4 regions of the Sutcliffiella cohnii genome follow, and region 3 is predicted to be linked to each of the others. Evidence: riboswitches for the same ligand, from Rfam matches in the RefSeq annotation. Region 3 holds a riboswitch; each other region holds the start of a gene.
The links. A riboswitch is a leader RNA that binds a small molecule or an ion and turns the genes downstream of it on or off. The one in region 3 is predicted to bind S-adenosylmethionine.
Positions count from the first base shown of each region.

Region 1: another riboswitch for S-adenosylmethionine. It lies ahead of BC6307_RS22475 (LLM class flavin-dependent oxidoreductase); the one in region 3 lies ahead of BC6307_RS00525 (aliphatic sulfonate ABC transporter substrate-binding protein).
Region 2: another riboswitch for S-adenosylmethionine. It lies ahead of BC6307_RS06545 (peptide-binding protein); the one in region 3 lies ahead of BC6307_RS00525 (aliphatic sulfonate ABC transporter substrate-binding protein).
Region 4: another riboswitch for S-adenosylmethionine. It lies ahead of BC6307_RS15325 (sugar ABC transporter substrate-binding protein); the one in region 3 lies ahead of BC6307_RS00525 (aliphatic sulfonate ABC transporter substrate-binding protein).

Region 1 is NZ_CP018866.1:4,486,333-4,493,973, forward strand. Features, by position in the region: gene BC6307_RS22470 (ATP-grasp domain-containing protein) at 3-941, opposite strand; gene BC6307_RS22475 (LLM class flavin-dependent oxidoreductase) at 956-1,987, opposite strand; SAM riboswitch class I at 2,047-2,145, opposite strand; gene BC6307_RS22480 (hypothetical protein) at 2,388-2,861, opposite strand; gene BC6307_RS22485 (PRK06851 family protein) at 3,128-4,222, opposite strand; gene BC6307_RS22490 (DNA topoisomerase III) at 4,320-6,506, opposite strand; gene BC6307_RS22495 (ABC-F family ATP-binding cassette domain-containing protein) at 6,668-7,641, shown strand, end outside.
Region 2 is NZ_CP018866.1:1,363,482-1,371,122, reverse strand. Features, by position in the region: gene BC6307_RS06550 (hypothetical protein) at 93-443, shown strand; gene BC6307_RS06545 (peptide-binding protein) at 509-2,128, opposite strand; SAM riboswitch class I at 2,328-2,494, opposite strand; gene BC6307_RS06540 (fasciclin domain-containing protein) at 2,762-3,262, opposite strand; gene BC6307_RS06535 (VOC family protein) at 3,559-3,981, shown strand; gene BC6307_RS06530 (hypothetical protein) at 4,016-4,282, shown strand; gene BC6307_RS06525 (NAD(P)-dependent oxidoreductase) at 4,334-4,954, shown strand; gene BC6307_RS06520 (serine hydrolase) at 5,067-6,350, opposite strand; gene BC6307_RS06515 (YjiH family protein) at 7,035-7,641, opposite strand, start outside.
Region 3 is NZ_CP018866.1:121,302-128,942, reverse strand. Features, by position in the region: gene acsA (acetate--CoA ligase) at 1-651, opposite strand, end outside; gene BC6307_RS00535 (ABC transporter ATP-binding protein) at 670-1,404, opposite strand; gene BC6307_RS00530 (ABC transporter permease) at 1,416-2,261, opposite strand; gene BC6307_RS00525 (aliphatic sulfonate ABC transporter substrate-binding protein) at 2,261-3,262, opposite strand; SAM riboswitch class I at 3,460-3,572, opposite strand; gene BC6307_RS00520 (carboxypeptidase-like regulatory domain-containing protein) at 4,080-6,296, opposite strand; gene BC6307_RS00515 (hypothetical protein) at 6,286-6,597, opposite strand; gene BC6307_RS00510 (RNA polymerase sigma factor) at 6,590-7,141, opposite strand; gene BC6307_RS00505 (SDR family NAD(P)-dependent oxidoreductase) at 7,349-7,641, opposite strand, start outside.
Region 4 is NZ_CP018866.1:3,046,057-3,053,697, forward strand. Features, by position in the region: gene BC6307_RS15300 (hypothetical protein) at 1-260, opposite strand, end outside; gene BC6307_RS15305 (hypothetical protein) at 469-828, shown strand; gene BC6307_RS15310 (hypothetical protein) at 821-1,357, shown strand; gene BC6307_RS15315 (ABC transporter permease) at 1,405-2,403, opposite strand; gene BC6307_RS15320 (sugar ABC transporter ATP-binding protein) at 2,393-3,898, opposite strand; gene BC6307_RS15325 (sugar ABC transporter substrate-binding protein) at 3,961-5,070, opposite strand; SAM riboswitch class I at 5,217-5,325, opposite strand; gene BC6307_RS15330 (hypothetical protein) at 5,450-5,737, opposite strand; gene arsC (arsenate reductase (thioredoxin)) at 5,877-6,296, opposite strand; gene BC6307_RS15340 (arsenic transporter) at 6,321-7,619, opposite strand; gene BC6307_RS15345 (ArsR/SmtB family transcription factor) at 7,633-7,641, opposite strand, start outside.

The DNA.
Region 1 (7,641 bases), 530 kb from region 3:
TATTAAACTTGAACTTTTAGTTGTTTGCCAAGAAACTTTGCAAGCTCGAGCATTCCGTATTTGCCTGCTTTTTGCTCTGCATCGCTATTGTAATTTGTATTTGTGTTTATGTCATATGTGTAAATTTCTCCGTCACTATTGCGGATAAATTCAATTCCTGCAACATTGATATTGTTACTTTTTAAAACCGCTTCATACTTTTCGATAATCGGATCATGGAAGTCTTCAATAATTTGAAATTTCGGCTTCTCTTCTACTTCTTCCCCAACCGGACAAAATAAGTCCCCAATTTGACATGCATCTGCCGGGCAAAGCTCGAATCCTTCTGACGTGTCTACTTTCACGGCATATAGGAACTTTCCACCAACAAACTCACAACGAGTAATGTACGATTCTGGTGATTTTATATATTGTTGTATTAACGTAATTCCATCAACTGGCTCTTCAAATGCCGGGCTATTTACGTATGCCTCTAAACTTTCAATAGAATTAAACAGCTGTACACCAAGTCCTTTTCCCGCCCGGTTATGTTTCGTAATAAACGATTCATGCCCCAATTTTTTGGCCGCTTCTACAATTTGTTTTCTTCCAACGGCCGCAATCGTTGTTGGTGTACGAACTCCATGCTTTTCTAACTCCGAATATTGGACTACTTTACTTAATTCTAATTGTAGCGCTCTGCTTCCATTAAATACTGTCCGGCCATGATGCTCTAACCAAGTTAATACAGCGCTCGTTAATTCTGGCGCAAATCGGTGATCTCTCGTGTGAGACGACGCACTCATTCGATTATAAAAAACACCCTCTGGTGGCACTTCATTTAAAGGGACAGTCCCCTCATCTAAATGCCACTCTTCATATGGTAATTGGAGCTCTTCCAATCTTTTCGTTAAATGTACAGTCCATTCTTTATTTTCGTGAATGATATAGATCTTCTCCATCGTAAAATTCCTCCTTAACCTTTGTTGACTAACGGTATAACTTGTTGTGCAAATCGTTCCATCTCTTCTAGTTGAGGAGAAAATTGCAGTAATAATAAGTCTACCCCAGCTGCCTCGTATGCTTTTATTTTTTCCGCAATTTGCTCAGGTGTGCCTATTAAATTTGGTCTTAATCCTCTATTGGAAACAGAATAATCCTGTAACTTCACTTGCTGTTCAAGCTGTGATTTGCCCGTAAAATCTTTATACCCTGCGTATGCACTCGATTCTTTCACATTCGTAATTCTATTTAATTCTGCTTGTGCTTCTTCTTCTGTATCTCGGCATATGACATATGCTGCCATTCCAAACGATTGTAAAGGCTCTTTCTTTAACGCTTCTCTTCTAGCCTTCATATCTTCTATTTTGACTTGCACTTCTTCAACCGTTCCGCCGTGCATGACATAAGCATCACAATTTGAAGAGATTACTTGTTTCCCTTTCTCACTTTCCCCACCTGCATAAAGAATAGGGTTCGGACGTTGGACTGGCTTTGGAAACAGTTTTGTATTAGAGAGTTCATAAAATTTTCCTTTATAACTAAAAGAATCTTCTGTCCAAAGACCTTTTAAAACATCTAAAAATTCTTGCGTACGATCATAACGATCATCATGTTCCGTAAATACTCCGCCATACTGCTTCGCTTCTTCTTCCCACCAAGCTGAAACGACGTTAAGTGTAAAACGGCCATTGCTAATGTGATCAATATTAGCAGCCATTTTTGCCGCGACTGCTGGATTATGAAAGCCAGGACGGATAGCGGTCATAATTTCTATTTTCTCCGTTACTGAAGCTAATGCTGCTGCAGTAGACCAAGCTTCTAAACTATCACTTTCAGGACCTTTTATATCATTTAAATACAATTCTGCAATTAATGTTGTATCATATCCCCATTTTTCTGCCTTTTGTATTACTTCTTTTGCATAATTAAATGTAGGCGGCATTTTTTCATCTTCAACATTTCGTAGCCAACCGCCAAAAATAGGTAACCAAAAACCAAATTTCATCTCTTTTCCCCCTATAAAAAAAGCTTCTTCGATAAGAAGAAGGCAGCAGTTAGCTTTTCTCCTTATCTTCCAAGGTATATACCTTGCTGGATTTAGCACCTTTTTATAAAGGTTGCCGGGTTTCAAAGGGCCAGTCCCTCCACCACTCTTGATAAAGAATTTTATTCAATTTATGGTAATCCTACCACAAAACTTGGTGTTTAGTAAACTAAAAAGGTAAAGTATTTGCAATAATCTTTTATTAGAATAGTATTACAAGAACAAAACCAGAGGCGGCTCACTGGCCCGACAAGCATTTGTCAGGAGTTACACTCAATCTTTCTTATGTTAATGTTATGTTTTCCATAACCACTTAATATAAAAAAAGAGCGCTACTTCACAGTAACACTCTTCTAATTATTTATTGAACTTCTTTTTCAAAATTCGGCTCTAATAATCCTGCCTCTATATATGGAGTAGCAATTTGCTTGTGGAATGCAGCTAGTTTTTCTTCTGCATTTTCACCATCTACACGCTCTTCAAAATATTGCGCAAAAAGTTCTATCGCTTCTTCCACATCTGTACGGTATTGTTCCGTTAGCTCCGTTGAAACTTCCATTGCACGAAGCTCGTTTGCAATTTTGTTCGCTGCAGCTTTTGCTTCTTCTTCGCCTTCACCTGTTTGCTCGTAATTAGTAATTGCGCTCAAATGAGGACGTACCATTTCGATTAACTCCATTTGTATGTTCATTAAAACTTTTTGGTCTTGTTTTTCATCATGTTCAGGAGCTGCTAATTGCTCTTGTGCTCCCTCGCTAGCGTTATTGCTGTTTGCTCCACATGCTGTTAAAAATGATAATGTAACGAAAATAAGTAAGATTGTCCACTTTTTCATTATGACGTCTCCCTTTGCTGTTAATATACGTGTGTAGTGTACACTTTTTTCTAGTTTTCGTATATATAAAACGCCATATACGTAATTTTTAAAATTTATATATTTTTGAAATAATAAATAGAGGTTGAGACATAACTATTTTCATCATAGTAAAAGAACAAGAAATATACTGGGAAAAACTCGCTCCGGAAATATACTTCGCTAATTCTGCGATAGTTCGTTTTTTATTATGACTAATTTAGTTTTGTCTCAGCCTCTTCATTACATTAATGCTTCACTAGTTTTTCCATTTGTTCATGTATCCATTCTGTTTTCTCATCTATCACTTTATAATCCATCGCATTTACATAAATTGCTTCTAGCTTCAAATGCCATTCCTTCGCTTCTGCTAAATGCGATATTGCTTCTTTCATTTTTTCACTATATTGTTTACTCACTTTTTCTATTTCTTTCTCGTATCTTTCATCCGTACCTTCACGAATCGTTAAATCGTACATATCTAAAATTTCATCCCCGTCGCGACTTGGGAAATATTCATGTGGAGCTGTACTATCAAAAATTGCAAATCCTAGTTCTCTGACGACAACCATATCTAAACTATGAGGGTCAAAGCCACAATGATATACTTCAACGTCATAACCTGTTTTTTCGCAATGTTTAACTAGCTTTTTTAATAGAGTAGATTTTCCAGACCCTGGACGACCTTTTATAAAATAACGCTTTTTTAATCCTTCCGTTATATTTGGAACGAAGTCTACCGCACCGACCGGAGTTGCTGCACCGAGAAATCGGTGTTTAACGTCCGCTTGTTTTGTTAACGTATTTCCATCAAAAAGCTTTTCAATTAGCTCATCGGCTAATTTATTTGCTCGTTCGAAACTCATATTATGAATAAAATAACGTTCCCACTCATCATGGATTTTAAGCGCTTTGTTAAACGTTGCATACGCCGTCTCAAACGCTTGCTTTTTTTGATGGGCAAGTTCTAAAATTTCAATTTTACGGTGAGCTAGTTTTTTCGAATCCCATGCTTCTCCTAAATTTATATATTCCTCAATTGCACCTGGAGCTGTCGGTTCAATAACGTGAGGTGCCGTTCCGTCCACAATACCGACACCGATGCTTCGAATAATTAGCCCGTCGACAGACCCTGTATCAGACGAACAATGTAAATATTCTATATCAAACCCGGCCTCGTTCCAACGTTGACCTAATTTTTTTATCATTGTTGACTTCCCAGTTCCCGGACCACCTTTTAAAATGAATACACGGTCCAAACCTTCTAAATTTGATTCATATAAACTGTAAAATCCTCTTGCTGTATTTCCACCGGCATAGTAATTTAATATGTTTCCTGCCAAAAAAAACACCCCTTACGAATGTTAGGTTTTTTAACTACTACTTTCTTCTCCTAACATATGCGAAGGGGCTAAAATAGGTGAATACCTAGATTTTTCCTTATTTATCTAACTTCAGTTTTTTCAATGCATCTGCTAATGCTGTATTTAATGGCTCTTCTTTATTATTTTGTTTCATATATTTATGAACATCACGCTTCGTTGCTTTTTGGTTATTACTGTTTTTACGCTTTTGTTGGAACGTCGAAAGCTTCTCACGGTGCCCACAAACGCAAGCGAAAATTTGCCCTTCTCCTTCACCACGAAGCTCTAGTTTTTTGCGACATTTAGGACAACGCGCGTTTGTTAATCGTGCAACATTCTTTTTATGCCCGCATTCACGATCTTGACAGACGAGCATTTTTCCGCGCTTGCCGTTGACTTCCAATAAAAGTTTACCGCAATCTGGACATTTCGTTCCGGTTACGTTGTCATGTTTAAATTTCTGTGTGCTGTTTTTCACTTCATGAACAATTTCTTTCGCATAATCGCGCATGTCATTAATAAACGCTTTTTGAGGCAATTTCCCTTTCGCAATGCTGGAAAGCTTTTGTTCCCACTCGGCAGTTAGTGCTGGTGTTTTTAGCTCTTTAGGAACTAAATCTAGTAACTGCTTCCCTTTAGACGTAATATGAATTTCTTGCCCTTTTTTCTCAATAAGAAAACTATTAAATAGTTTTTCGATAATATCCGCTCTTGTCGCAACAGTACCAATTCCACCTGTTTCGCCTAACGTTTTCTTCACGTCTTGACTAGCCTCATCCATAAATTTCGCTGGGTTTTCCATCGCAGCAAGCAATGTTCCTTCATTAAATCGACTTGGCGGTTTCGTTTCACCACTCGTTTTATTAACCTTTTGAATCGTTAACGTATCACCCTCGTTCATGGAAGGTAGTAATTGATCTTTCACATCTGATGCTTCGGAGTCTTCATCTACTACATTTCCGAATACATCTTTCCAACCGTTTGAAAGCACTATTTTACCTTTAGCTGTGAAGGAATGATTAGCAACCTCTGCCTCCAATGTCGTTTGTTCGTACTCAAATGGAGGTAAGAGTACTGCTAAAAATCGTTTGACAACAAGGTCGTATATTTTTCGTTCTTTATCAGTCAGTTTCGCTAAAAATACTGTTTCCTCTGTCGGGATAATCGCATGGTGGTCCGATACTTTTTCATCATTCACAAACGATTTGTTCGTTCGGATTGGACTTTTTAAAATCCTTTGCGCGATTGGTGTGTATGGTTTTACACTAACTGCTTCCACACGTTCTTTTAATGTCTCAACAATATCAGAAGAAAGATAGCGGGAATCTGTTCTAGGATATGTTAACACTTTATGTTGTTCATATAATTTTTGCATAATAGACAACGTTTCTTTAGCTGAGTAACCGAATATTCTATTCGCATCTCGTTGTAGCTCTGTTAAGTCATATAACCCAGGAGCAAAGCTTTTTTTCTTCGTCTTTTGAACGTTTTTAATTTTTACGGTCTTTCCTTTTATCGAATTTGCAATCTGTTCTGCTTTCTCTTTTTCGAATGTTCTTGTTTGGTTCGAATCTTTCCATGTAAAAACGAGTCCGTTGTTCGTGACAACTTGTACACCGTAGTATGCTTTTGGTTGGAAGGAACGAATCTCTTCCTCACGTTTTGCAATCATTGCGATCGTTGGCGTCTGTACTCGCCCGGCAGATAGTTGTGCATTATATTTTGTCGTAAGCGCTCTTGTCGCGTTCATTCCGACAATCCAATCGGCCTCTGCTCTAGCAACCGCTGAATGGTACAAGTTCTCATACTCTTTTCCATTGCGAAGCTTTTGAAATCCTTCTCTAATGGCACGGTCTGTTACGGAGGATATCCATAAACGTTTGATTGGTTTGTTTACTTTTGCTTTTTCAATAATCCAGCGGGCAACAAGTTCTCCTTCACGCCCGGCATCTGTTGCGATAATAATTTCAGAAACATCTTTACGAACTAATTGTGATTTTACTGCATTGAATTGTTTCCCTGTCTTTTTTATGACAACGAGCTTTAAACGTTCAGGTAACATCGGGAGATCTTCTAGCTTCCACGTTTTATATTTATCATCATAGCTTTCTGGATCCGCATGTGTAACGAGATGGCCAAGCGCCCACGTTACAATATAATCTTTTCCTTCTAAAAAGCCATTTCCTTTTTTATCGCATTTTAATACTCTTGCTATATCTCTACCAACAGAAGGCTTTTCTGCTAGCACTAATTTTTTTGTCATACACGTTCCTCAGCTTTCCTTTTTGTCCTATTCATTATCTTGGCATATTCTTTGCGTTCATGCAATGAATGAGGGAATTTCACTAGTAATTGGCATAGCGTTCTTCCCAATATTTTAGTATTATTATGTTTATGAGCCTATTAATAAAGGATGGAATATAAATGAGTTTATTAACGATAGATAATTTAAGTCATACATTTGGGGATCGTACCCTCTTCAAAAACGTTTCTTTCCGCCTGCTACCTGGCGATCATATTGGGTTAGTAGGAGCAAATGGTGTAGGGAAATCTACACTAATGAACATTATTACTGGAGAAATTGTCCATGATGCTGGACTTGTGGAGTGGACACCTAATACACATTACGGTTATTTAGATCAACATACTGTATTAACACCCGGGAAATCAATGCGTGACGTGCTTCGTGATGCCTTTTTACCACTGTTCGAAAAAGAAAAAGAATTGAACGAAATTACCGAAAAAATGGCTACAGCTACTCCAGATGAGTTAGAAGTGTTGCTCGAGAAAATGGGAGAAATTCAAGATCATTTAGACGCTGGTGGCTTTTATAATTTAGATATTAAAATTGAAGAAACAGCGCGTGGATTAGGTTTAGATGCAATTGGACTAGATCGTGACGTTGCAGCTTTAAGTGGTGGACAGCGTACAAAGGTATTACTTGCGAAACTATTATTAGAACAACCAAAAGTTCTTTTACTAGACGAGCCGACGAACTATTTAGACGTAGAACATATTCGTTGGTTAGCACAATATTTAAAAGAATATCCGTATGCATTTCTTTTAATTTCGCATGATACAGAATTTATGAACGGTGTTGTTGATGTTATTTTCCATTTAGAGTTTTCGAAATTAACACGATACACAGCAACATACGAAAAGTTTCTAGAGCTGGCTGAAATTAATAAAAATCAGCATATTAATGCGTACGAAAAGCAACGTGAATTTATTAAAAAGCAAGAAGATTTCATTGCAAAAAATAAAGCACGTTATTCCACTACGGGACGTGCTAAAAGTAGGCAAAAGCAGTTAGACCGAATGGAACGAATTGATCGCCCAGAAACTGCTATGAAGCCTACTTTCGAATTTAAAGAAAGTCGAGCAAGCTCCCGATACGT
Region 2 (7,641 bases), 1.2 Mb from region 3:
TGTTGATTTATATGCCAACATACTTCCATGCCCTATCATTCACTCTAGTAAATGCATACTCTATCTTATGAAAATAAGGGAGGTTAAAAAATATGCAAGAAAATATCATCAATACTATTAGACAGTCTTTAATAGATAGTCTTTCTACTCTCACTCCTGGACATTATATTACGATCGTGGATGAAGAAGGCAGAACTAGGACATCAAGAGCTAGTGAAGAGATTTTACGCCCAGGAGAAATTGGTGTTGTGTTTTGCTTACCTATTATAGGAGCGCCAACGAGAAGATTACCCGACGTCAATTTAGGACGAAACCAATACGTTAGGGCTTTTTGTGGATTAACGACGATTGATGTATTCTGTAGTCAAAGAATAAGTGGTCCTCCGACACGAACAGTTTCGATGAGAACAGGGGAGTTTTTCGTTATTACTTGTGAACGGTAAATAAGATTATACAAAAAACAGGAGGCTAGCATTCGCCTCCTGTTTTTTTAGACGTGTAATCTAAATTACTCCGCCAACCACCAGTTTTTTATGTTATAAAAACCGTTACTTGGATGAAATTCAAATCCACCTAAGTTTATTGGTAATGCATAATGTACGTTTGGATAGTATAAAAATGTATACGGTTGGTCTTCCGAGATTTGTTGGTATAGTTCGTGTAAAACTTCCAATCTTTTTTCATCGTCTAGGATTTTTACATTTTCCTCTAGTAATTGATCAACCTCTGGATTACTGTGTTGCGTATAATTTAACCCTTGTTCTCTATGCTTCGAGTGAAAGTAATCCGTTTGATCTGGGTCTACCCCTAAACTCCATCCATTAATACATGCATCGTACTCATGTGCCATATTTGCACTAACAAACGCACTCCACTCTAGCACTTTTATGTTGACTTCAATACCAACCTCTTTTAATTGTTCTTGCGCAATTACCGCGATTTGTTCACGGGCTTTATTACCTTGGTTCACATTTAATGTGAATTTGAATTTCTCTCCATCTTTATCAAGAATGCCATCTCCATCTGTATCTTCCCAACCCGCTTCTGCCAATAAAGCTTTAGCTGCTTCTAGGTCGTAATCAAATACAGGTACATCTTCTGTGTAAGACCAACTAACTGGACTTGCTGTAGAATTCGCAAGCTGACCATCACCTTCTAACACACTTTCTACAATTACTTCTCTATTTAAAGCGTGCGTTAATGCTTGGCGTACTTTTTTATCTTGGAATAATGGATTTTTTTGATTCCATCCGATATACGTGTACGATAATCCAAGGCCAGATTGCAACTGAATGAGTCCTTGTGCTTCTAAATCTTGAGCAAGCATAAGATCTTCTGATTGAACAGCAATGTGATGAATATCTCCTGTTTGCAGTTGAACCATTAACGAGTTCGCATCTGGAACAATTTTGTAAACGATAGAATCAAAATTAGGGCGACCGTCGAAATAGTCTTCATTTGCTTCGACTTTTATGTACTCTCCATCTTTCCATTCAACAAACGTGAATGGACCAGTTCCAATCGGCTCTTTCGTGTTAAATGGATGTTCCGCCAAATCGCCAATCGGCACATCTTCTAAAATATGTTTCGGTAAAATGTGATAACTCATCGTTGATAAAAATGGTGCATATTTTTCTGTTAGTGTAATTTGTACTGTATACGGATCAACAGCCTGTATGTCCTTAATTTGTTCAAAGTCAGATGCACGCGCACCTGCGTAATCGTCATGTAGTGGAATGCTATATGTAAATACAACATCTTCAGCGGTTAATTCTTCACCGTCATGAAATTTCACCCCTTCTTTCAAGTGAAAGGTCCAAGTTAAGCCATCTTCTGAAACAGCCCAGTCCTCTGCTAAGTCTCCTTCAAACTCTAAACTAGTATTTGTTTTTACTAATCCGTTAAAAAGAAACCCCTGAATAGCACTACTTGTTGTATCAACGGAATATAAGGAATTAAAAATAGTAGGTGAACCGGTGCTTCCGATAATGAAATCTCCACCATTAACAGGGTCCCCACTCACATTTTGGGTAAGCTCATTTACTGTTCCAGTAGCACATCCTGTTAAAAATAAACTAATAGCAACTACTAAACTTGCAATACCTAATAAAACCTTTTTTGTATTCATGTAAAAATCCTCCTTCTGTTCTCCTCATTAAGATGATTTCAAAAAATAAGTTTAACGAATCCCCTCCTCTTAATAAGTAAAACGATATGTTTACTTGGTTTATTAGTAACAGACACCTACTTATTTACCGACCTGTTCCAAACAAAAAGCCCCTTTTCTAAGCAATAGAAAAGAGGCACATTTATGTAAAAGTCCGTACCTCTTATCTCTCAGAAAAATAGTATCTTTCTGTTGGAATTAGCACCGTGTCACAATGGAAAATCCTAGGCTACTAACATAATTGTTAGTTGCCCCATCTCACAATGGTATTACGACCGGTTGCCGGGCTTCATCGGGCCAAATCCCTCTGCCTGCTCTCGATAAGAGTGTCATATTAAGTTGCTTTATTATATTAATACAATAAAAACAAAAATTCAACCTATTATTATAAAATTAGGAAAAAAGAAACAGTTTGGGACAGAGGGACCGGTCCCTCGTCCACACATTTTTTGGAATTTAAGTAAGAATATATGCAAATCATCTTTCTTGCTTCATGATGTATAATCTCTAAATGAGTGCAAACAATAGTATTTACCACTTTAAGAAAGAAAAGACTGAACTGTACCATAAGTACGAACTCAGTCTTTATATCGATTAATTTGCAGGTATTAAAACCGTATCAATGACATGTATAACACCGTTCGAAGCCTGAATATCCGGTTTCACAATGTTGGCATTATTTACACGTGCTGGATTAAGAGAGAAAGTTACTTCTTTAGTAGCAAGTGTTTTTGCCTTCATTCCTTCTTTTAAATCACGTGACATGACTTTACCAGGTACTACATGGTATTGAAGAATTGTTGCTAGGTCTTCTCTTTCTAATAATTGCTCAGGTGTTACGTTTAATTCTTTTAGCAGTTTTTCAAAAGCCGCATCAGTCGGTGCGAAAACGGTAAAAGGACCATCACCTTTTAGCGCGTTCACTAATCCAGCCTTTTCTAAAGCTGCTGCTAATGTTTTAAACTCACCTGCTTCTAATGCTGTATCAACAATGTCTTTCGTAGGTGCAGGATTCTCAGCTCCTAATGCACTAGTAGATAAGGACATTACCATTAATACAACTAATAAACCCATAATCAACTTCACTTTCTTCATATTTCTTACCTCCTTTTTATTTACATCTACTATCCGTTACGCTTTTATGATGCGTCACACCCCATGTATGTATTCTCCAATGTATAGTATTTTGATTAGTCGTTATTTTTATCCAAAGAAATTTCCTATTACAATTGGACAGGATCGTCAAGCACACACTTTTAGTAATGCTACAAATATATGCGTGCACGCAAATCCATCTCAAAAACGTTGTACTCTTTATCAAATATATTTTTTCCTAATAACTAATTGTTGTTATAATTAACTTAAACAATATAGTTTAGGAGATGCCATTTATGAAGCCCCGAGTTACTGTAATTACTTTAGGTGTAGATAATTTAGAAAAATCTTTGGTTTTCTATCGTGATGGTCTTGGCCTTCCCACAAATGGCATAGTCGGTGAAGAATTTGAAAATGGCGCAGTTGCTTTTTTCGAGTTACAACCTGGATTAAAACTTGCCATTTGGAATCGAAAAGATATTGCTCATGAAGCAAAAGTTACCTTATCTGCACCAAGCACTACCGAATTTACTTTAGGTCACAATGTTAATAGTAAAGCCGAAGTTGACGATATAATGGAACAAGCAAAACAGGCAGGAGCAACTATAACTGATCCCGCACACGACACTTTCTGGGGTGGATATTCTGGTCACTTTCAAGACCCAGATGGTCACTTATGGGAAGTAGTTTGGAATCCTCAATGGGATACAATTGAGTAACCTTAAGACCATTAAGAACAAAAGGAGAAATATTATGGAGAAAGTTAAAGCAATCGTTTTGTTTAGTAGGCAAGATAAACCACGTAAGGTGTTTAAGAATATGGCAGAAGCACAAAGGTATTGTGTAGAAAATATGATATGTAATCAAGGGTGGGTTACACGTAGCTTAGAAACAGGGCAAAGGTTTTATGAAGCACAGGATGGTGGTTACACAATTAGCCACAACGGTTATGAGGGGCACGGAATGTATGTGAGATGGGCTAAAGTGAAACCCGGAGTGTTGGAAAGAAGAAATAGGTAAATCTGCTACTTTTACAGAAAAATATTAATATTTGCTAAAGGAGGTTCCCTCTTGAATATTTTAGTTTTAGGTGCAACAGGGCGAGTTGGAAGTTTAATAGTTACATATGCTCTTCAAGACAATCATCGTGTTACTGTATTAGTTCGCACCCCCGAAAAAATACAAATAAACAATGATAATTTAACGATCATTCAAGGGAATGTGTTAAATAAAGATGATATCGTACGGGTAATGCATGGAATTGATGTAGTTATTAGTGCACTAAATACGGATGGCACCGACACTCTATCAGAAAGCATGCCTCTAATTATCGAGACAATGGAAAACGAAGGGATTAAACGCATTATAACTGTTGGAACTGCAGGTATCCTTCAAAGTAGAACTACCCCTAATACTCTTCGTTATCTATCAAGTGAATCAAAGCGTAAGTCAACCCGTGCAGCAGAAGAACATCATAAAGTTTACGATATCCTTAAAGAGTCAACACTCGACTGGACCATTGTTTGTCCTACGTATTTACCGGACGGAGAAAAAATAGGTGAATATCGTGTAGAACGCAATTATTTACCGGAGAACGGGGCTGAAATTTCTGTACCGGATACAGCTGAATTTACATATAACCAGATTGAATCAAGCGATTATATTAAATCTCGTGTAGGTATTGCCTACTAATATATGATTGACTGAACAGGAAACTCGTATACACAAATAGCGGAAACACACCATATAAAGCGAGTTTCCGCTATTATTTAACCACTTCCACCACGTTGTTGAACCTTAAACTCTATCTTTCATTAAGAACTTTAAGTAAGAACGAGTTCATACTTCGGTTCATTTTAATAAATTCAATAAAGTTAAATCCCTCTGTAAAAATAATAACTTCGATTTTCTTTCCGTTTTTGTCTTCAATATAAAGAGCTTGGTTTAAAACAAATGCAGTAGAACCACCTTTCGCTCCGAAGTGTGCATACTTTTCTCGGTTGGAAGCATGTAGCTCCATTGGCCACTCCATTATTTCACGAAGAATGCCTTCTCCTCCTGGAAGAGTTGCCGTATCATTAGAAATCGCTCCCATTACCTTTCCATAGTCTTCTACTGTCGCGTTTGGTAATCGGTTAGACCATATTTTTTGTAGCTCCATTGGGATGGAAACAGTACCATCGAAAAATGCTGCCCCTCCCTTCTTCAATACGTTATGAATATCCCAAGCAAGCTCTCTGTACTCTTCTAGCGTCATAGATTGAAGCATTTCCTCTAATTGTTGATTGCTCAAACCTCCACCATGCTGATCATTTATATATTCTGCAGCTAACAAAGATGCCACGATAGGAAAAATAGGGTCGTGATTTTCCAACTCTAACTCCTCTACGACTCTATTAATGGACGCTTCACCTAGCTTTTCCAATAGAAAATCGGTATTTGCATTGGAACTATATCTAATCATTCCCTTTGCTACTTCCTGTAAACTGACTTCATTGTTTATGATTTTTCCAGCTTCTCGCATTTCGTTTAGCCAAGCTGGATGTGCCCCACCGTCTGTATTAGCAAGATGATATTTTTCTAACTCATCTAACGGAATACGTTCTTCCGAATCTATGGTGCCCTCCACCACTTCATTGGCATACGCAATCGCAACAATTGTCTTTACAACACTCGCTAAAGGTCGTTTAACATCGCTCTCCTGACTCACAATCACTTCGCCATTCACACTTACATGCATAGAAGCTAATTCCGGGTTGTTTTTTATGTAATTTTCTACATAGTTGGGATCGTCATGAAATAAGTAAAAAGCTCCACCAGCAATAAAAAGTAGCACAATGCCAGCGATAATAAGTCCTCTTTTTGTGTAGGTAGATTTGTCGGTAAGAAAGCTGACAACTATAACAAAAATAATAGGAATCAACGGGGGAATAATTAAAAATTCAATTGCAAGTACTGCTAGTAAAACGGAAGAGGTAACTAAAATGGCTTGAGTAATTTTCCATCTCGTTCTATTTTTACGAGATAATAGCGGCAATGTGTGTAACAAAATAAACCCAACAAACACAATCCATAAATAAAGGTACATAGTAAATATCCTTTCTCATTAGTTTCGAAAAAAAACATGCCTTTCTGGAGATCTTGATGTCGTGAGGTTCAGTTCAAAGGAGTCTGCCATGGAGGAATGCCACCTAGAATAAGTTTTTGCACAAAATATTATACCATGAACAGAGTGGGTTTTCCGTAAAATGGAATAATTCACTCGATAAAGAACAAGCCTGCCCCTGACCGAATACACCTTTATCGGTCAAGTGACAGACCACAATGATTTCATATTTTGATTCGAAAAATTTATTGAGAAACTATTTTTATCCGATTCTTCCTCTGCCTAACCAAAATTCCGAACATTTTCGCCATTGATTACTGTTTCTTACCCATTATGCAAAATGTTTAATGGCTGTAGCAGATTCTGCTGACGAAAATATAGCATCTCCATATAACAAATCCCTTAGACTTTTACCTTAATTACAATTACATATTTTTGACCAAAAGCAGAGAAGAACTTTTAAGAATAGAGGGTAGGACACGTAAAAGTTGAGAGTATTGATGAGAGTTTTATTATAATGTTACATAAGAGATACTCGTAACCTATAAAGATAATAGTTTCATAGTAAAAATTAGCAATAAAAATACACACCCCATTTTCTAGGAGGTGTGTTCTTATCTGGGGATTTTTTCAGGAAATTTGTATAGAAAAATATTCTTAATTTAACTAAATAAGTAGATGCATAAATAATGCAATAATTGGAATTGCTATAATTGTTCTTTGAAAAAAGATAATTACAAGTTCCTTTGCAGTAATCGGAACACCTGTAGCTAAGATTATTACTGCAGTCTCTGCAAAGAAAATAATTTGAACTAAGCTTAATACAGCAATAAAAAATGCAGCCCCAACACTTACCCCTGCATCAGCAATTAATAGCACTGGCAAGTACATCTCTGTAATACCTACAATAGTTGATGCAGCAATTGCTTGTGCATCTGGTACTCCAAACAAAGTCAATATAGGGACCATAGGAATTCCTAACCATGTAAATATAGGTGTATATTCAACCAGAATTAACCCTGTTAAACCTACAGCAGTTATTAAACATAGTATCTTCGGTACTAAACTTGCACCTTCCAAAAATCCCTTCATTAGTTCCTTTCCAATTGATTCTGCTTGATATGATCTATTAACAGCTCTGTTAACTGCATTTCTAAATAATTGAACATTATATTTTATATTAGTTTTTCTATCTTCTTCTGTTTGTATTTGTCCGTTATAGTACACGTCTGGTTTTCTAGATAATGGTGGTATTCGCACTATAATGGCTGCT
Region 3 (7,641 bases):
CCCAGACGTATAGTGAATGATCATGCCATCATTTAAATCTACCCATTCAACGATTTCGCCATTAACACTTACCTCTTCCACCAATTTTGGAATCGATTTCGCAATTGGATGCTCTATATTGTCTGTAATGTAAATAGATTGAAGATGTGGTAGTTTGCTAACTGGCACTCTTTGTAACAATTCCTCGTTCGTAATCAAAACGGATGCTTCACAGTCGTACATACGATCAAAAATTGCTTCCTCCATAAAGGCTTCAAATAACGGACCGACAATCGCACCAATTTTAATTGCAGCTAACACCGCAATATAACAGTCTGGATGCTTTGGTAAAAATACAAAAACACGGTCCCCTTTTTTCACACCTTGTGATTTTAATAGATAACCCCACTCATCCGTTTTCTTCTTCAAATTAGAAAAGGTATGCGTTTCTTTAAAGTGACCATTCATATAAATTAATGCAATCTTCTCCCCATATCCATCTTCCACATGGCGATCTATACATTCATAAGCCATATTCACCTTATTCGTACGATGCCAGCTAAATTGAGGATGAATCGTATCCCACGAAAATTGCTTAGAAACTTCCTCATAGTTTGAAAGATTAAAAGCCCCTTCTCCTTGTTTAAGCGCAGATGCTTCTCGCAGTTTCATACATACTCCCTTCCTCTCCTAATTCGAATTTTCTACATTTAAGAGCGATAAAATGACTTCCTTCTGTTTAGCTAACTGTTCATCTCCTCTAGAACGAGGCCTTTCTTTTGAAACGTTGATTTCTTCACATAACTCACCTGGCTGCCCTCTAAAAACTAACAGTCGATCACAAAGATAGAGTGCTTCGTCAATATCATGGGTTACTAATAACATCGTTGCTTTCTTTCTACCCCATATTGTTAACAATAGGTCTTGGAGCTGCATTTTTGTAAAAGCATCTAACGCACTGAACGGTTCGTCTAACAACAGTATTTCCGGTGAGGTGATGAGGGCTCTTGCGATGGCAACCCGTTGAGCCATGCCTCCAGATAATTCCTTCGGGTAGTGATGCTCAAACCCTTTTAAACCGACTTGCGCTAGTAGATTCATCGCCTCGTTTGTTTTACAATTCTTTTTCCCTTTCATACCAAAGACTACGTTCTCTAATACAGTTAACCATGGCATTAGTCTCGGTTCTTGAAACATAAACCCGATATTTTCATTGTTATCTCTCGCTTCTTTTTCATGAATAGAAATATTGCCTGTATACCCTTTATCAAGGCCAGATATCGTACGAAGAAGAGTACTTTTTCCACATCCGCTCGTTCCGAGTAAGCCGACAATTTCTCCACTATTAGCCGTAAAACTTACATCCGTAAAAGCAACATTTCCATTATCAAATTTTCTACTACTATTTTTGACTGATAAAAGCACGCCTTCACCCCCTATTGGTTCGTTAAACTATCTTGCCAATGTAACGCTTTCTTTTCCACGCCCTTTAACAATGCGTCCGATATTTTCCCAATTAAAGCAAATAAGATAATACTTGCAATGATAAGATCGGGAGAACTCATATTTTGACCAAATACTAATAAGTAGCCAAGACCACTACTTGCACCCATTAACTCGGCCGCAACGACAAACATCCAACCTAGACCTAATCCGCTTCTTAAACCAACTAAAAATGAAGGAAGTGATGCAGGCAAAATTATATTTTTAATTAATTGGTAAGTAGTAAATCCATATATTTTCCCCACTTCAATTAACTTACGATCTACCCCTTTAATCCCACTAACAATATTTAAATACACCGGAAAAAACACTCCAACGGCTATTAATGTAATTTTGGAAGTCTCTCCTATGCTCAACCATAAAATAAATAGTGGAACCCAGGCTAATGATGGGATGGAGCGAAATGCTTGAAGGATTGGGTCGAGCAATTGCTCCGCTAGTTTATAAAAGCCGACTATCGCTCCAAGCAAAATTGCAAATACCGCTCCAAGCAAAAAGCCCGCAAAAACTCTTGTTAACGTAATGCCAATATGTCCCCATAAACTCCCATCCTGAATCATTGACACTATCTTTTGAATAATTAAGGAAGGAGCTGGAAGTAAATGAGGAGGAAAAACTCCTACTCTACTCAATACCTCCCAAGCGATTACTAGTGAAATAGGAAGAACGCTACCAATAAAAACAGACTTAGAAGCTTGAAGAATTCGTTGAATAGGAAACCGTACTCTAAAAGTCGAACGAAGTGGCTTTACATAATTACTTCCTGATTGTTGTGCCATTATTCATCCTCCAATTTAATGACATTTGTAGCAAATGTGGATTGAATGAGTTCGGTCGCCAATTTTTCAACGTTAACGTTCGAGTCAATAATTCCACTAGTCTGTAAAACTTTTCCCGCTTCAATAAGAGCCTTCACTTGAACCTCACTAGGAATTGGATTAGAAAAATCATTTCTTGATAGTTGTAGTTTGGCAACCGCAGCGTCTAACTGGGCTTGCTCTGCTAGAATCTTAGCCGCTTCTTCTGGATTTTCGATTGTCCAAGCTCTCGCCTGTTCGTAAAGCTCAATTACTTTTTCCACATGTTCTGGATAGTTTTTGGCAAAATCCGTACGTACGTTTAGCGTTCCATACGTATTAAATTCTGTATTCCGATATATATAACTTGTTCCATTCTTCACTTCAAGTACTGCCATATGTGGATCTAACCCTGCCCAAGCACTTACTTGACCAGATACTAACGCAGACGCCCCGTCTCCATGCTGCAAATTGACGATCTCAACGTCTGTCGGCTTTAATCCAGCGTCAGCTAGTGAACGAAGTAAGAAAATATGTGGATCTGTTCCTAACGTTGCAGCAACCTTTTTCCCTTTTAAGTCAGAGACTGATGTTAGCTCGGTCTCACCTTGTGTAACGAGCGCCGTCCATTCTGGTTTCGAATAAATATAAACGGACTCAATCGGAGCATTGTTTGCTTTTGCAATAAGTGCAGCTGCACCCGCCGTTGAACCAAAATCAATACTATTACTATTTAAAAATTCTAGCGCTTTATTGCTACCAAGACTTTGAACCCACTCCACTTCAATGCCTTCATCTTTTAGGTCCTCTTCTAACCATCCAAATTCTTTTAAAACTAAACTCGTTGGTGAATAAAAAGCATAATCAAGCCTAATTTTCTCTAACTTCTTCTCTCCAGTTGCCGTTTGACCACAAGCGCTAAGTAAACCGATGGAAATACTCAGTATTATAGCTGGAAATATCCCATTCTTTCTTGTTTTCATTATTTAATCCCTCTTTCCTTATTTTTTTGGTCGGATGAAGAACTTGACTTTCCTTTTGTCACCTGGCTAACTAGTGTCAGTTTCTTTTCTTCCTATAACTTTCACCACCTTCTTTACTAACCTGCCTTACATAGCGACTTATTTAAACAATAAAAAACCCACTTCATAAGAAGAGGGTTTTAAATATCATCCATCTCTTCTTATCTGCCAGAGTAAATACTCTGCAGGAATTGGCACCGTGTTTTCTCTAAAAAAGAAAATCGGTTGCCGGGTTTCATAGGGCCAGTCCCTCCACCACTCTTGATAAGAAATACTTTATTCAATTAACGCGTTGTCGCTATGTTTAATTAAGTTAATACGAATATAACACAGCCAAATTTACCCTGTCAAACAATTAATAAAATATTTGAAATTTTCAAAGTTATGGACATAGGGACAGGTCCCTTGTCCACACATATATTGGAAATTTATTATTCTAGCATGATAATAACACTTATGCTAGAGCCAATCTTAATCCTCTGATTTCCCTATGAGAGCACCAATCTGACATTAATCGTCAGAAGTAGTTAGACCTATATGGTTCTTACTATATGTCATCTTAGAGAAAAAAATGCTATTTCACTATTTTTTGTAGGCAAAAAACTCCTTCTCCTTTATAGGAAAAAGAGCTTCGCGACATGGTGGACGTGGGATAATTGTAGGCATTTACGAAAGTCGTCTCCAACCTATTCCCCCGCCCATATTTTCCATTTTCTGTGTGGACGTGGGACCTGTCCCTCCGTCCACGGTGTCTGTCCCGTTGTCCACACATTATTTTTTACCTTTTTTTATTTATATATAATTCTCCTAATTGATAAATGTACTTTCTCATCTCTTGGTAGTCTGTAGATTGTCTCCATTCGCTTAAGCTTTTCTCGTCGTTTTCTAGTACAAATTGGATGACCTCTTGTAGAGTTTGAACGTATTGTTCCTTCCCTTTGCTTTCTTGCTGCATATCTTTTAAGAGTGATTCCCAGTCTGTGCTCGTTTCGTAAATATTTTCTTCTGGATAGTTTTTTGCTACTTCTAATGCTTTTGCAAACTGGTTATTGTCTAGTAGTTCTAGTGCAATCCAGTTACCTACGTACATATTGTAGTTATCCTTGTTCATTGCTTCCTGAAACACGCTTCTAGCTTCTTCATACTTTCCAAGTGTCATTAAAACCGTTCCGTGAATGGAAAGTTCAAAAGCATCTTCTTCGCCATTTGAAACAGCCTCGTACTTTTCGTACCATTTCATATATTCGCCCCAATTACCAACGCGATGATATTGGCGAACTACTTCAAAAATAATATGTGGATCTTTTGTTTTTTCCGCTAGTTCGATTAAATATTTACCTTCCTTTTTCACTTCCGCTAACCTATACAACATCCGTAAACTATGAAGGTCATCTGGGTTGCTCGCATAGCTTTTTTCATACGTTTCATATGCTTCTTCCCACTTCGAATCTAACAATAGCTCATCTGCTTCTGTTAGCTCTCGGTCCTGCAAGTAAAAGAACGGTAAGTTTCCGATCCTTTCTTCATCTAATCTGTAGCCGCTACTTCTAGTAATAAATTCCCCATCTTCTCTAAAGGCATCTACTGACCAGAGAATACGAATATTTGGATTCGATAAGGCAAGGATTGAACGCGGATCTGTTGGATGATCTGGATCTTCGTAATATGTTCCAATTGTTCGATTGTATAATTCTTCTGTTGAAATCGTAATCGTTTCCCCTTGAATATTCCCCTTTAACGAGCCGCTCATTATACTACCTTCGTCAAAGGAATATCCGATATTTAATTGGTAATAGTCAGCTCCCTCCACTCTATCCCAACGAAAAGTTATCTCGTCTGTTGTAATTTTCTCGTCGTTTATAGGTGACTGGACTTCAATTAACGGATTCAAGGTCATATCATAACTCGTATGCTCGCCGTTTTTTACGTGCACCCACGTTTCTTTCCGATTTCCGACTGCCCATCCATCAACTTGTTCTAGTTGTAACCCTAAAAACAGTTGATAGCGCCCTGGCATAACTTGTGGAAATTGATAGTTTCCATCACTATCTGTATATACTTGATAAAGTTCATCTTTGAACCGCATTCCGTACCCTGCATTATGTTCCGTTCTTAATATAACGACGGCACCCGCAACAGGGCTACCATCAGAGCGCGCTATTTTACCCGCAATAGAGCCAACAACGAGCTCTCCATTATCAAAACTTTTTTTAAGGGAAGCCTCTAATGTACGAAGCTCATCCCCAGGGTTATATGCTTCAAAACCATCCTCTATATCTTCTTCTAGTTCTGCTACCATTTCATCGGACTGACGAATTCGATCTGAAAGTTTCGATAATGCCACTTCATACTTTCCTTCGGCTATATATGCCTTCGCCTCTAATTTCGCTAGCTCTCCTAACATATAATTGTTAGTTTCTATTTTACCTTCTAACAACTTGATGAATTGCTCCACTTCATCAAGCGGGCGAAACGTCACATACCATTTAAGCTGCTCCAAATACACTTCATCGAGGTAATAGCTTTCACTCACTTTGTTTAGCGTATCATTTATTAGTTGCTCTGACTTCTCTTCATTTCCGACTCTAATATAGTATTCAATAACTAGTTTCGCAGCTTCCGTATAGTATCCATCAATCGGGGCTTCCTCTAAATAAAATTGTAAATAATGCATTCTTTCTTCCTCAGACAGCTTTTCGCCTTCGTAACCGTAGTTAACTTGGTACATATGTGGACCAACGAGCACATCATATCCTGTGTTAGAATATTCCATCACATAGTTTCGGATAAGCGCTAGTTTTGACCCTTTAAAAATTTCCGCTTCGTCCAGTAAATAAACGACCTGACTTTTCTCTACTGGTTTTCCGTTTCTAATTTTATAATCAGTAATTACGTATTCTATTTGAGGCTTAATGAAAATAAACAACAACGGCGTCACTGTCAGGAATACTACTATTGTTATTAACAGATGCTTTACCTTTAATTTAATCTTCATCAATTTTCAGCCTCCCTTCTAACTCGTCTTCCCAGTAATAGCTTCCAGCAATTTCAATCATTTTTCTCTCTGACACGTTACTATTTTTAACGATTCCGTAGCTCAGTGGAAGGGCGATTAGCATGATAGCAAGAGATACTGGAATGACGTTTATTTCTATTTCTTTATTTAAAAATAGGTCCATCTTCTCTCGAAAACTTTTTTTCTCTAATTTTAAAAGAACTTGATTTTGTCTAGTAAATGTCACATCGTTTAGCTCTTCATCAAGTTTCTTTTTCATCAACACTTTCTCTCTACCCATGTTCATAGCCTCCTTTTAATAAGTTTTCCTTTAATAGAACACGGCCTCTTTTCAACCTAGACTTCACCGTGTTTTCTTTCATTTTCAGCAACTCGGCAATTTCGTTCGTTTTCAATTCGTTATAATAAAATAGGACGATTATTTCTTTATACTTGTAGGATAAGTTTTGAATTTCTTTGTAAATCAGCTTGTTATCCATTACATTTAGTAGCTTTTGTTCCAGTTCGTCTGTTGGCGAACCTTTACTCATTAGTGGGGTAGAATCAAAAGTTAATAATACATTTTTAAAGCTCCATTTTCTCATATGTGACCTGGCCAGGTTCATAATAATGGAAGTGAGCCAGCTCTTTATTTTGTCATTATCATGCAGCTGATCGATTCTTTTATATGCTAGAACGTATGTATCTTGAACAAGTTCCTCCGATAATTGGCGGTCTTTAACTAACAAGTACGCGGTTCGTGTTAAATAATCTCCATACAATTGCATTAACTCCACTAATGCTGATTCCTCACCAGCTCGTAACCGATCCACAACATTCAACACGGCTCACCTCCTCTTTCTTTTTGATTCTACTATGTAGATGACGGCTAAAGGGGAAAAGTTGCATTTTTTTTTACATATTTTTATTACTCCGAAAATGATAGTTTAGGTCCTTTAATAAGGGATAGTTAAAATAATGTGAGAAGTTCCGTCTCCATAACAAACAAAAAAGCATGAAAACGTTTAGTTCTCATGCCTTAAGCATTCTAGTTATATACCATACGTATTCCCACCATTGACCGTAATGGTTTGACCTGTTATAAACTTTGATTGATTGGATGCTAAAAACAATACGGTTGAAGCAATGTCACTAGGCAGTCCCACTCTTCTTAATGGAACATTTTTAGCATATCCACTTGCATCTATTCCCTCATGCCGCTCGACTGGCACAAATCCTGGATTTAACATGTTAACAGTAATTCCAAACGGGCCTAACTCACTTGCCCATGAGCGAGTCATCCCAAGTTGAGCAGATTTTGCAGTAACATAAGATGAAAAATTAG
Region 4 (7,641 bases), 2.0 Mb from region 3:
TTCTCTTCACATATGACACCAATTTCAACTAATAATAATTTTTTCTCTTCGATTTCAGGAAATATCACGTGTCTCCTGTAATTCGGATGAACAATCTCTTTATATTCTTTGCCAGCACGTATATCATACAGTCGATAAAGATACTCCCACTCTTTCGAAGGTAAAAAAGTCTTAGCTACGTCTAGTTTCCAACGAGGTAATTTATAGTCTACTAATAAGGAATGATCCTTAGTCCAAATTAATTTTATTTCTTTATTCAAAAAGTCTCCCTCCTACCCTCATAAAATGTAGAAAAAATGCGTAAATTGTATAGGCTCTTTCTATGTATTAAGAAAAAACCTTCTTTTTCTTTATTGTCCATAAAACGGAAATTATTTTAACAGTATGTAACAATTACAAAAAACTAATGATTTTTTATAGTAGTTTAGTTTATTATTATAAAAGTGAACTTAAAAACGAGGTGAAAGCATGATTTATGCAAGTATAAGCCTTATCGTCATTTCCGCCGTTCTTATCGTTTTATCCTTCTTTCAACGTGACAAAATAAAAGAACTAGAAGAAGAAGTTGAACAATTATCTATGGAAGTTGTTCAAGATAAATATAAATTAGAACGAAAAATTAAAGTGTTAGAAGAGGAGCTACTTGTTGGAGCTAGCCCTTCAGAATCTTTTAAGTCTGGACAAGCGAGCGAAGAAGAGGTAGCGATATCCCTTTATCAAAAAGGATATACCGCTCAGCAAATTGCTCAGTTCACTTCTACACCTTTAGCTAAAGTACAAACTATGCTTCAATCTGTCCAAAAGAAAGGAGCGAATTCCTATGAATAATAGTATTCGCGCTTTTGCTATTGGAATCCTCTTTGCAACAGGAGTAACTGGGTGTGCATATGCATTTGAGGGCTCAAAAGAGGTAGTAATAGAGGAGGGACAAGTTCTTTCCTATGCAGAAGAAAATAGTTTAGTTGTATTATCAAAAGAAGAGTACGACCAACTACTACCACAATTAGATGACTTGAAGGATGAAACAACAGCAAAAGAATCAACCGAACCGGAAGAAGATAAGAGTGTAGAAGAAGAAGTAACGAAAGAAGAAAAAATTGAAGAAGAAGAAAAAGAAGAGCCGAAAGAAGAGAAAAAAGAAGAACCTAAAACTTATACATTAACAATTCGTGAAGGTATGTTGCTTCATGAGGCGACAAAAGAATTAGAAAACGCTGGAATTATTGATAATGCATTTAGCTTTAATCAATATTTAGAGAAGAATGACAAAAGTAAGCTAGTCCAAATTGGAACATTTGAATTAACTACAGGTCTTTCTTATCGTGAAGTAACGGCTATTATTACAAAAAATAGATAATGAATAGTTAATGTTTAACAGAGGAGGATCTATATTCCTCCTCTTTCTTATTTAAATTTATAATATGTTATCGCTAATGCTAATGCTAGTACTGCTCCTTTTACTATATCCATTGCATAATATGGAACACTCATCATCACTAATCCATTTTGTAGAATACCGATTAATACAGCTCCTATAAATGTCCCAAATGCATTTGGTTTACCAGCCCCAAGAACAGAGTACCCTATAAAAGCTGCCGCAACGGCGTCCATTAAATAAGGGGAACCTGCGTTAATTTCAGCCGTCATGACTCTTGACGCTAATACAATACCACCAAGTGCAGCGAAAAAGGCACTCATCAAGTAAGCAGCTACTTTATATTTGGAAACAGCTATTCCTGATAATCTAGCAGCCTCTGTATTTCCACCAATAACGTACATAGACCTTCCATGCTTCGTAAAGGTTAAAAAAACGTGAACAATAATTACAACAAGTAGCATAATGATAATAATCCAAGGAACTTGCCCAATCCGTGCAAACAATGAACTGATTGCACCTTCTGCGAACGTCCCGTCAGGCATCATCATGTTTTGTGAAACTGTTGCTCCTTTTGTATACGTTAATGCTACACCTTGAATAATAAACATCATTGCTAACGTTAGTAACATATCAGGGATTTTCACTTTCACAATGAAGAAAGCGTTCAAAGCCCCAACTAGTAACGCTGCCGCTAATGCGGATAGTATCGCTACTAATGTATTTTGCGAAAACCATACAAACATCGAAATAACGATAGCATTGGAAAGTGACGCTACCGAACCGACGGACAAATCAAAGCCATTCACTGTTAACGAAATCGTTATTCCAATTGCTATAATGGTAACGATAGATATGGAACGTAAAATACTAATTATATTATTGCTCTGTATAAAAGCGGGTTGTGAAATAGCAAAGAATGCAATTAATAAAATAATAGTTAAAATAGTCCCGTATTTATATAGAAAGGTAAACATATCCCACTTTTTTGTTATTGTCGCTTTTTTGGTAGATAGCTCATTTTCCATTGTCGGTGCCTCCTGTTGCATAATACAATATTTCCTCTTCACTCGTTTCAGAAGTAGTAACCTCTTTCACAATCTTGCCATCATATAAAACGTAAGTGCGGTTCGTTAACCCAATAATTTCTGCTGTTTCACTTGAGGCATAAAGAATTCCTTTCCCCCTCACTGCAAGCTGTTGAATTAATTCAAAAATATCTTTTTTTGCTCCAACATCTATTCCTTTTGTCGGTTCATCAAAAATATAAAGATCTGCATCTGTTAACAACCATTTCCCTATTACAATTTTTTGTTGATTTCCACCAGACAAAAATTGTACTTTTGTTTTAGACGAAGGCGCTTTAACTCCTAAACGATTAATTAACTCATTTGTCTTTTGATTTTCTATCTTTTTATTTAAAAAGTGATATTTATTAGAAACGACATGTAAGTTAGCGGCTGTCATATTTACTGCGACAGATTCAGAAACAAGAACACCTTCTTTCCTTCTCTCTTCTGGAATGAAGGCAATACCTTTAGAAACTGCATCTGTCGGGCTTTTAATCTTTACTTTTTCATTACCAATCATCACTTCACCTGAAGCAATTGGCTCACACCCAAATAAAGCTCTACATAATTCTGATTTACCTGCACCAACTAAACCTGCAATCCCTACTATTTCACCTTTTCTCACATGTAAATGTACATTTAATAACATATTAGAATCTGTTAATCCATTTACCTGTAGCAATGGTTCACCTATAGTAGCCTGACGTTTCGGAAATTGATCATCAAGTTTTTTTCCAAGCATAAGTTCAACTACTTTATTTGGAGTGGTTACATGTATTGCCTCGTGTGCAACTACTTTCCCATTTCTCATCACTGTAATTTCATCACATAACGCAAATATTTCAGGTAAGCGATGAGAGATAAATATAACTCCTACGTTTTTTCTCATTAACTCTCTGACAATTTTAAATAGCTGATCTGTTTCCTTCTTACTTAAACTAGCTGTCGGTTCGTCTAGCAAAAGAAATTTACAATCAGTCGTAAGAGCCCTTGCTATTAACACCATTTGTTTTTCAGCCAGTGTTAAATCCCGCACTAGTTTTGTAGAAGATACTTGCACATCCATGCTTCTTAAAATAGCTTCCGCTTCCTTATGCACTTTCTGCCAATTCACCCAAAATTTTTTCTCTACTTTATGCAACATAACGTTTTCGCCAACTGTTAAATATGGAATTAAACCAGTATCCACTTCTTGATGGACAATTTGGATCCCATATTGTAGAGCCTCTTTTGGCGAATTAACGAAAATTTTTTCTTCATTAATTATGATATCGCCTGTATAGTGGGTGTAACTCCCGGAAAGCACTTTCATTAACGTTGATTTCCCAGCACCATTTGCACCAATTAACGCATGAACTTTACCTGTTTCTGCGATAAAATGAACCTGTTGTAATGCTTTCACTCCAGGGAATTCAATAGAAATATTCTCCATGTTTAGTGTCATTTTCTTCATACTGTTCCCCCATTTGTAAAAGAAAAGGGAACACCCTCAAAAATCGAGAGTGTTTCCATTACTTATTTTGTATAGTGGGCTTTTAATACTTTCATCCATTCCTCTTCGAAGGCAGTTGAAACTCCCCAACCATCAACAATATCCGCTAAGTTAACCATATTAACTGGTTCAGTCGCCGTTTGTAATGCTTCTTGAGAAATTAATGATGCTTCTAAATCGTAAGTATCCGGAGTCTCTTCCCCAGCAAGCTTTTTCGCTAAAATTCTCATATTCACTGCACCAATTAACTTCGGATCAACTGCCGCTGTATATTCCCACGAACTTCCTTCTGATTGAATTTCTTGTAAATCTGCGTTCGAAACGTCGATACCGTAAATTTTTATTTCATCACGGCCAGCTTCTTTTATAGCACGAGCCGCCCCAATAGCGAATGCGTCCCACGTTGCAAAAATAGCATCAATTTCTCCTTTTCCATGCTTGTTTAACATTGCTGCAACAGCGTTTTGCGTTTGTACAGACGTATCTGAAGACGCTACACCAAACCGTTCTAATTCATTTATACCACTGTTTTCGTTTAACACTTGCTGGTATACCGCGTTTCTACGTACCATCGGCGGAAATCCATCTACCCATAAATAAACGATATTTGCTTCGCCATTGTAATCTGCTACTAACTGATCAAGAGCTAATTGAGCTAATGCTTCATCATCCTGCGACGTTAGTGTAACTCCTGAAACAGTAGCAATGTCCGGATTAGAATCAAATGTCACAACACTTTTTCCGTTTTCCGTTAGCTTTTTTACAGCATCTACTGTAGCAGCATCATCACCGTGTGAAATAATAAAACCATCAAAATCTTGATTTAACGCTTGTTCAATAGCATCATGAAATTTAGCAGTATCACCGTTTGCTGTAAAAACGTCAACTTCAAAGCCTAACGCTTCCCCTTCTTCCTTCGCTCCTGCTAAAAACTGAGTCGTATGGTCATCACCACCAATTTTTCGAATGACTTTAATTTTCGCACCTTCCCCGTTAGAAAAACGTTCTGGAACATTGTCAAATGAAACTGGCTCATTACTTCCTTGGTTTGTAGGCTGGTTATTGCTACACCCCGTTAGTATTAATGAAAATGCAAGTGCAGCTACAAAGAATCCTTTTATCCAATTTTTCATTGTTATTTCTCTCCTTTTTCAAGTCTCTTAATACCGACCTATTTCTCTTGATTTACAATCCACTGAGAGGGCTAAAGATATGTAAGTAAAATAAAAAACCTCTCTGATAAAAGAGAGGTTTTAAACGGCATAATCCGGTTTATCCTCTCTTATCTGTCAAAACAATTGCTTGTTTTGCAGGATTTAGCACCAATTCCATTATGGAACGGTTGCTGGGCATCATAGGGCCAGTCCCTCCGCCTCTCTTGATAAGAGATCAAGTATTAAGATTTATAATTTTTATATAACAATACTTTAAACTGTTAAAGTGTAGCTGTCAATGTTTTTTTAATTTTAATTATTTTCAATACAATCCGTTTACACTAAGAGCATCTATTAGTTAATCACAACAACAATTTAATTCTAATCCTTCAAAAACTAGCGCTTCGCCGTAAGGTCCTTCCTCAACTTTAAGAGTAACCCCTTTTAATAGTGACTCTACCTCTGGCTCCATCGCTATATTAATTTCATTAATCGTTACCACAATATCATCTTTTTTCGGATTATCTAATGAAATGCCTACTGGCGTATCTCCACATGTTGAATTATGAAATAATCGAACATTGTTTGCTTCATGTTCTTCTAATATATTTTCTAAAGCGATTTTTGCTTCATTTGAAATGTTCATATTTCATCCCACCTACATTTGTTAATGTCACTTTTACTATTTTCGGCTTTTAACAAATAAATGTAAAGAAATATGCTTTTCCTTAAAAATATCCAGACAAAAAAACAGCAACCCCTCATTTGGAGTTACTGTCTTTTAATTACTTACCTGTATCAGCAAATTGCTTTATGCGATCTCCAATTTCGTCACGAACTCGTTGGAAAAATGCCCATTTTTCTTCATCAGAACCTTCTGCCTTCGCCGGGTCATCAAATCCCCAATGAACTCTTTCCTTATTTGGAGGAGTTGCTGGACAAATATCATTAGCATGACCACATAAAGTAACAACTAAATCTGCTTTCTTTAAAATATCAGGGTCAATTGTATCCGAAGTTTGATTAGAAATATCAACACCAGCTTCATTCATCGCCTTTACTGCGTTAGGGTTCACACCATGTGCTTCAATCCCCGCACTGTAAACTTCCCACTCATCGCTTAAATATTTCTTTCCCCAACCTTCTGCCATTTGGCTTCTGCAAGAATTTCCTGTACATAAAAAGTAAATTGTTTTTTTGCTCATTTGTTTTATCTCCTTTTATTGTAATTAGCCAATAATTAATAGCCAAATATATAAACCAATTAAGGTTATGAATAAAGTTGGGACTGTTAAAATAATTCCTACTTTGAAATAATAGCCCCAAGTAATTTTTACACCTTTTAAGTTAAGTACATGTAACCAAAGTAGTGTAGCAAGCGACCCAATCGGTGTAATTTTTGGTCCTAAGTCAGAACCGATAATATTGGCATAAATGAGAGCTTCTCGTATTACACCCGAAGTATTTGTATCTTGAATTGCAATTGCATCTATCATAACAGTCGGCATATTATTCATAACAGATGATAGAATAGCAGCAATGAATCCCATCGAAATTGTTGCGACGAATAATCCTTGATCTGCAGCTTTTTGAATTACATCTGTTAACACCGAAGTTAAACCTACATTCCTTAAACCATACACAACGACATACATTCCTATAGAGAAAAACACAATTGCCCATGGAGCACCTTTTAATATCTTCGTCGTTTCAATTGCATCACTTGTTCTACTAATAAATAAGAAAATAATAGCTACTGTTGCTGCGACGAACGAAACAGGAATTCCACTGAACTCACTTACGAAATATCCAATTAATAAAAATGCTAATGCATACCATGAAAGCTTAAATAACTTTTTATCTTTAATTGCTTCAACCGGTTCCTTCAAATGAGTGGCATCATATGTTTTTGGGATGCTTTTACGGAAAAACAAATATAGAACTACGATACTAGCACCGAGAGAAAAGAAGTTAGGCACAATCATTCGAGATGCATATTCTACAAAACCTATTTGGAAAAAATCAGCCGACACGATGTTTACTAAGTTACTTACGACTAACGGTAAAGAAGCCGTATCTGCGATAAACCCACTTGCCATAATAAATGGAAGAATCATCTTTTCTTTAAAATTTAAGTTGCGGACCATCGCAAGTACGATTGGTGTTAATATTAATGCTGCCCCATCATTCGCAAAAAAGGCAGCTACAACCGCTCCTAACAACGATATATAGACAAACATTCTCACACCTGACCCTTTTGCAAACCTAGCCATATGAAGTGCAGACCATTCAAAAAATCCAATTTCATCTAGTATTAAAGAAATGATAATTAACGCAACAAAAGTAAGTGTTGCATTCCATACAATTCCAGTTACATCCCAAACATCTTGGAGTGAAACAACTCCTACTACTAGTGCAATAAGCGCACCAACACAAGCCGACCAACCGATGGAAAGCCCTCTTGGTTGCCATATAACAAAGATGAGTGTCGCAATAAAAATTGCAGACGCTAAAATAATATTTAACAACTGTATTCCCCCATTACTTACA